3 regions of the Streptomyces sp. NPDC058335 genome follow, and region 2 is predicted to be linked to each of the others. Evidence: riboswitches for the same ligand, from Rfam matches in the RefSeq annotation. Region 2 holds a riboswitch; each other region holds the start of a gene.
The links. Region 2 has a riboswitch for cyclic di-AMP ahead of ACFWJX_RS05400 (transglycosylase family protein). Riboswitches for the same ligand answer to the same signal wherever they lie in the genome.
Positions count from the first base shown of each region.

Region 1 (2,257 bases), on a different contig from region 2:
CACCCTTTACGTCCTGTACGCCCTGTCGGACCGGCTGTGCGCCGCCCACCCCGGCGTGGCCTTCGAGTCCTGCTCGGGCGGCGGCTGCGGATGGATCGGCCCCGGCATCCTGAGCCGTGCCGACCAGGTGTGGACCTCCGACGACACCGACCCGCGGGACCGGCTGGCCGTCCGGCACGGCTTCAGCCGGAGCCGCTCCGCGCGCGTGATGGCCGCCTGGGTCACCGGCAGCTCCGACACCCGGCTCGACGGCCGGGTCGGCTCGCTGCGCCTCCGGTTCGTGAGCGCCATGGCCGGGGTGCTCGGCGTCGGCGGTGACCTCTCCGGGCGGACGGCGGGGAGTCGGCCCAGGCGCGGGAGTGGATCGGTCTCCACAAGGGGAGCAGTCCCCTGGTGCGGCACGGCGACCTCCACCGGCTGCGGCCCCCCGGAGGGCCGACCGAGCACCGTCCAGTACGTCCGCGAGAACCAGAGCGTCGTCCTCGTCTGGCTCCAGGGGCAGCGCTTCGGCGAGCCCGCGCCCGCGCTGCGGCGGTGCGCCGTCGACCCGGCAGCGGTGTACGAATGCCGTGAAAGGGTCGAAGTTCACCGGAATGCGGTGCTGCTGCACCACGGGTCGTGTACCGGGATGCGTGGTGGCCTTGATGTGTCGGTTATCCGGCTGCGTCGCATCTGGGAGTTCTGTCCGAATTGGATTCTTCATTCCAACTCGCTCTGGAATAAGGGGCTCTGGGGTCATGTCACGTGAGCAGCGTCATATTCGTGACGTTGAGTCGCCCGTCATGTTCACGTAATACGGCTGTTTTCCAAGGGTGTTTATGGGAAAACCGGCCTCTCGATGCACGGAGGGTGACCGGAAATTCTCACAGGGGATCAAGAGAATGGCGCGAGGAGTGCAACCTTCGCTTGTACCTGTGCGTCTTGGTCGCTTACGTTCCACACCAATCCGGACGGACGCCCAATCCTGCCGCCGCCCGGAGACCGCACACTCACCCGTGAACGGCAGGAGCGGGGGACCCACAGGCAGTACCGCCTGTTCCGGTCTCCGGAACGGCTAGGGGTAAAGCCGCGCCTCGGCGCGGCCGGACATCTCCAGTCCGCACCCGACAGCTCACCTCGCAGGCGCCGGAGAGGAATTCGTCATGCCCGCAAAGGGTAAGCACCGCCGTCCGAAGTCCCAGCGCTTCACCCGTTCCATCGCCGTCGCCGGAACCGGCGGCGCCGCGCTCGCCCTGCCGCTCATGGGGGCCACCGGCGCGCAGGCCGCACCGTCCCAGTCGGCGCCGCAGTCGGTTTCCGCCGTCTCCGCCGCTTCCGCCCTTTCCTCTGTTTCGGAAAAGGCTGTCGAGACTGTTTCCGTGGCACAGAAGTCCGCGAAGTCCGCCACGGGCGCCAAGACCTACACGGTGCAGTCCGGCGACTACCTCTCGAAGATCGCGGACGAGCAGAACGTCAGCGGCGGCTGGAGCCGGCTCTACGCGGACAACCGTGAGGCCGTCGGCGAGGACCCGTCGCTGATCCACCCGGGGCTGAAGCTGTCGATCGGCAAGAAGGCCGCGACCGGCACGACCAAGTCGCCGTCCACTTCGTCCGGTTCATCCGATTCGTCGACCTCGTCGAAGCAGTCCTCGGGCTCCTCCGCGAAGTCGTCCTCCTCGGACTCCTCGGACTCCGCGAAGTCCTCCTCGTCGAAGGCGTCCACCACGCAGGCGGCCGAGAAGGCCACCGCCTCCAGTGGCTTCACCCTCCCGGTGGCGGGTGCGACCGTCGGCACCCCGTACAAGATGTCCGGCAGCATGTGGTCCAGCGGTTACCACACCGGTGTCGACTTCGTCGTCCCGACCGGCACCTCGCTCAAGGCCGTCGGCGCGGGCACGGTCGTCTCCGCGGGCTGGGGCGGCGCGTACGGCAACCAGGTCGTCATCAAGCTCGCCGACGGCTACTACGCCCAGTACGCCCACCTGTCCTCGCTCTCCGTCTCGGCCGGCCAGTCCGTCTCCGGCGGTCAGCAGATCGGCCTGTCCGGTGCGACCGGCAACGTGACCGGCCCTCACCTGCACTTCGAGATCCGTACCGGTCCCGACTACGGCTCGGACATCGACCCGGTCGCCTACCTGCGCTCGCACGGCGTCTCCGTCGGCTGACGTACCGCTCGACCTCCCGCCTGACAGACACGCCACCGAAGGCCGGACCCCGATCCCGGGGTCCGGCCTTCGGTGTTTCCGTCTGCCCGCACACCGGTGCCCGCACCTGCTCC
Region 1 covers NZ_JBHXHX010000009.1:260,331-262,587, reverse strand. The annotation lists gene ACFWJX_RS20100 (alpha-galactosidase) at 1-748, shown strand, start outside; cyclic di-AMP (ydaO/yuaA leader) riboswitch at 981-1,138, shown strand; gene ACFWJX_RS20095 (peptidoglycan DD-metalloendopeptidase family protein) at 1,143-2,144, shown strand.
Region 1: linked by a shared signal. The riboswitch ahead of ACFWJX_RS20095 (peptidoglycan DD-metalloendopeptidase family protein) and the one ahead of ACFWJX_RS05400 (transglycosylase family protein) in region 2 are both predicted to bind cyclic di-AMP.

Region 2 (2,257 bases):
TAGAGCCTAACCGTCTCGGGCGGTCGGTCGGCCGACCGACCGTCCCGTGGACAGGGAGACGGTACCCATTGTTTCCGGCCGGAACAAAGGGGGGTGGCCAACAGAAGGTGGCGAACGGGAAAAGAAAACCCCGCCCCGGTGCGTACGGGGGAACACGCACCGGGGCGGGGGACCGTGGGGACGGGGGCTCCCTCACGAGGCCTTCAGCGTGGCGGCCTCGGCTGTGAGGGGGCTGTGGTCCGGCTGGGAGCCGGATGTCACTTCAGGTGCAGCTGCTGACCCGGGTAGATGAGGTCGGCGTCCTGGACGATGTCCTTGTTCAGCTCGAACAGCTTGGCCCAGCCGCCCTTGACGTCGTGCGCCTCGGCGATGGAGCTGAGCGTGTCGCCCTTGACGACCTTGTACTCGCCGTCACCCTTCTTGACCTTCTTGCCGGTCGGGGTGGTGACCGTCTTCGGGGCCTTGGCGGCCGGGCGCTCGGCGGAGCGGGAGGCGCTCTGCTCCTCGGTGGAGCGCGTGGTGGTCTCCGAGGAGCCGCCGGAGGAGGAGCTGCCGGTGGACGACGAGCCCGTGGAGGCCGAGCCGCCGTTGTACGCGGCGCCGGACAGGCCCACGCCGCAGGACGGCCAGGCACCCTTGCCCTGGCCCGCGAGGACCTTCTCGGCGATCTGGATCTGCTGGGACTTCGAGGCCTTGTCGGCGGTGGAGGCGAACTGCGTGCCGCCGTACGCGGCCCAGGTGGAGGCCGAGAACTGCAGGCCGCCGTAGTAGCCGTTGCCGGTGTTGATGGACCAGTTGCCGCCGGACTCGCACTGGGCGACGGCGTCCCACTCGGAGGCGGTGGCGGCGGAGGCGTTGCCGGCCGCCATCAGCGGGGCGGCTATGGCGACGCCGGTGACACCGGCGAGCGCGGCGACACGGGTGGCCTTGGACGGGCGGCGGTGCTTGCCCTTGCCGGAAAACAGCATGGTGGATCCCCTCACCGACGCCTGCGAGGTGAGCTGTCGGGTTCGGGCCGTGTGAGTTGCCCGGCCACTCGCCCTCGGGAGCGCCGCTCCCTGGGACGTGTGGCTTCACCCCAAGCCGTTCCGGTCAACCGACCGGTCCGGCACTTACCTTGGGTCCCCCGCTCCTGCCTACGGCGCTTGCGCGACGACTGTTCCCGGGCTGCCACTGGCAGGATTCGGCGTTGCGACAGCCGGGGCTCGGGTTGCCGAGCGGTCCTGACGGTAGACACGCGCTCGGCGGAATTTCAAAGACGATCACGCCTTCTGAGACTCATCCCACACTTTCACCAAACCAGACATTCAGTGCGAAGCGTGACGTGAACTCCCGCTGCTTTTCCCGTTTTTCGGCCCTATTCGACCGCTGTGTCGAGCGTCTGACCGGCGGTGATGTTGTTCGGGTCGGCGCCGATGGCGGCCTTGTTCTCGGCGTAGAGGGCACGCCATCCGCCGTCGAGGGCAAGGGAGTCGGCGATGGAGGCCAGGGAGTCGCCCTCGCGCACGACGTAGGTGCTCGCGGCGTGACGGCCGGACGAGGCGGTGGTGGTGCCGTCCGGCGCGGGCGCGGCCTCCTCGGCGGTGGTGCCGCGGTGCCGGCCGGAGGTGAGGGAGCCCGTGTCGACGAGGCTCCAAGAACCCACATCCTGGACCGACTTGTCCGAGTCGTCCACTTCTGGGTTGGCCGTGGGTGAGCTGTCGCCCGACCCCGAGGCGCTCGCGTCCGCATCTGCGGGCGTATCGGACTTCGAGGAGCTGTCCGGCGTACCGGAGTAAGGGGACGAAGGTGACGGGGACGTCGAGTCCGTGCCGTCCAGGGACGATTCGGCCGACGGGTCGGCGGAACCCCCCGTGGAACCCGAGGATTGCGAGGAGTCGGTGGAGCCCGACGAACCGGACGAACCCTTGGACAGGTCGGACAAGCCGGACGACACGGAGGAGTCGGACGAGTCGTCCGCCACTCCGGTGTCCACGCTGCCCGCGCCGTTGTCCTTGGTGAGCCCGGACGTCAGCCCGCAGGTGCCCCAGGCGCCGATGCCCTGGTCCGCGAGGACCTTCTGGGCGACGGATATCTGCTGGTTGCGGCTGGCCAGGTCGGGGCGCTCGGCGAAGTCGAGGCCGCCGTACGCCTCCCAGTCCTCCTGGCTCAGCGCCAGGCCGCCGTACTCGCCGTTGCCCGTGTCGGCGCTCCAGGAGCCGCCGGACTCGCACTCCGCCACCGTGTCCCACACCGTGCCGTCGGCTGCGCTCGCGCC
Region 2 covers NZ_JBHXHX010000002.1:512,748-515,004, reverse strand. The annotation lists gene ACFWJX_RS05400 (transglycosylase family protein) at 258-968, opposite strand; cyclic di-AMP (ydaO/yuaA leader) riboswitch at 972-1,154, opposite strand; gene ACFWJX_RS05395 (transglycosylase family protein) at 1,358-2,257, opposite strand, start outside.

Region 3 (2,257 bases), on a different contig from region 2:
CTCGACCTGGCCCCCGTCGGCCACGCCTTCCCGCCCGGCCATCGCATCCGTCTCGCCGTCTCCTCCGCCTACTGGCCGTGGGTCTGGCCCGAGCCCGAGTCGGCGGCGGGGTTCACCGTGGACCCGGCGGGCAGCGCGCTGGAACTGCCGGCGCGGGTCCGGGAGGCGGACGCCGGCGTCGCCTTCGAGGAGCCCGAACAGGCACCGCCCCTCGGGGTGAGCGTCCTCGCCACTCTCGACGGGCCGCGCCCCGAGCGGCTTCTGGTGCGGGACGAGGCCGGGGGCGAGTGGCGGCTGGAGGTCGTCCCGCCGGACGCCGGCACGCGCGCGTACCCCGACGGCCTGGAGTACACCGAGGACGCGCTGACGACGTACACGATCACCGAGCGCGATCCCTTGTCGGCCCGGGTCCGCTGCGACCGGACGGTCCGGCTGCACCGCCCCGAGCGGGGCTGGGACACGAGCGTGCGGACCCGTTCGGAGGTCACCGGCGACGAGACGGACTTCGTCGCCACCGACGAGGTCGTGTGCACGGAGGGCGGCGAGGTGGTGTTCCACCGGACCTGGCGGAAGCGCATTCCCCGGACGCCGCTCCCACACCCGCCCCTTTAAAAGGCACTTGGGGCTCAATGACCGTTTTACCCCTGTTGTGGACGTCGGTGAGTTGGCTCACTTCACGGCCATGCGGGCAACCTGCACCGGAAGTTGTGATTCCGCTTTGCCCGTCGGCGAGTTGAGGCTTGGCGAACGCAAAGGATCAAGCAGGCATACGCATCTGATCATGGTCAATAGGGGCGATCTGTGAATCCGGCACTTGTTCCGGACATGTGCTCTCGCATACGTTCCCGGCCTGTCGGGCAGACGCCTAATCCTGCCGCCGCCCGGCAACCCATCGACCGACACTCACGCACGGCAGGAGCGGGGGACCCAGGTAAGTCGCCGAGCCGTACGTCACGCACGTACCGGACCGGCTTGGGGTGAAGTCGCGTCGCCGTACCCGTACGGCGGCCGGCCGGGCACTTTCCAGCCCGAACCCGACAGCTCACCTCGTAGGCGCCGGAGAGGAACCTTCGTCATGCCCGCTGCCGCTCAGCACCGCCGTACCCGTCTCGCCCGCACCCTCGTCGTCGCCGCCACCGGCGCCGCCGTGCTGGCACTCCCGCTCATCGGCTCGACCAGCGCCTCCGCGGCCACCACGGCGTCGGCCACGACCGCCGCCACGACCACGGCCGGGTACACCAACAACCTCGACGGCTGGATCCGCGAGTCGCTCGCGATCATGGCTGAAAAGGGCATTCCGGGCACCTACAACGGCATCTACCGCAACATCATGCGCGAGTCCTCGGGCAACCCGAACGCCATCAACCTGTGGGACTCCAACGCGGCCGCGGGCATCCCGTCCAAGGGCCTTCTCCAGGTGATCGACCCCACCTTCGCCGCGTACCACGTGGCCGGCACCGCCTACGACCCGTACGACCCGGTCGCCAACATCACCGCCGCCTGCAACTACGCGGCCCACCGGTACGGCTCGATCGACAACGTCTTCGGCGCGTACTGACCGTCGCCCCCAGGGACTAGGGACCGGTAGGCCCCAGGGACCGGGGGACTAGGGGAAGAGTCTTTCGAGGACGACGGCCACGCCGTCGTCCTCGTTCGACGTCGTCACCTCGTCGGCCACCGCCTTGAGTTCCGGATGGGCGTTGGCCATCGCCACACCGCGCCCCGCCCAGTCGAACATCGGGATGTCGTTGGGCATGTCGCCGAAGGCGATCGTGTCCTGCGGCCTCAGCCCGAGGTGCTCGGCCGCCAGGGCCAGTCCGGTCGCCTTGGTGACGCCGCACGGCTGGAGCTCCACCGTGCCCGGCCCGGACATCGTGACGGTGGCGAGCGAGCCGACCACCGAACGGGCCGTCGCCGCCAACTCGTCGTCGGACAGGGTGGGATGGCGCAGCAGCACCTTGCTGATCGGCTCGCACCACAGGTCGTCGCGTGCTCCGACCCGCAGGGCCGGCAGGGTCGGGTGCGGCATCAGGTAGCCAGGCTCGATGAGCGTGAGCCCGTCGACGCCGTCCTGGTCGACGGCCGCGTACACCTCGCCCACCTCGGCCTCGATCTTGCCGATCGCGGTCTCGGCCAGCTCCCGGTCCAGGGTGACCGACCACAGCAGGCGGTCGGCTCCGACGTCGTAGAGCTGCGCGCCCTGTCCGCACACCGCGAGCCCTCCGCCGCGCAGGATGTCCAGCAGCGGCCGTACGCG
Region 3 covers NZ_JBHXHX010000006.1:352,498-354,754, forward strand. The annotation lists gene ACFWJX_RS14200 (CocE/NonD family hydrolase) at 1-612, shown strand, start outside; cyclic di-AMP (ydaO/yuaA leader) riboswitch at 891-1,071, shown strand; gene ACFWJX_RS14205 (transglycosylase SLT domain-containing protein) at 1,076-1,558, shown strand; gene ACFWJX_RS14210 (HAD family hydrolase) at 1,607-2,257, opposite strand, start outside.
Region 3: linked by a shared signal. The riboswitch ahead of ACFWJX_RS14205 (transglycosylase SLT domain-containing protein) and the one ahead of ACFWJX_RS05400 (transglycosylase family protein) in region 2 are both predicted to bind cyclic di-AMP.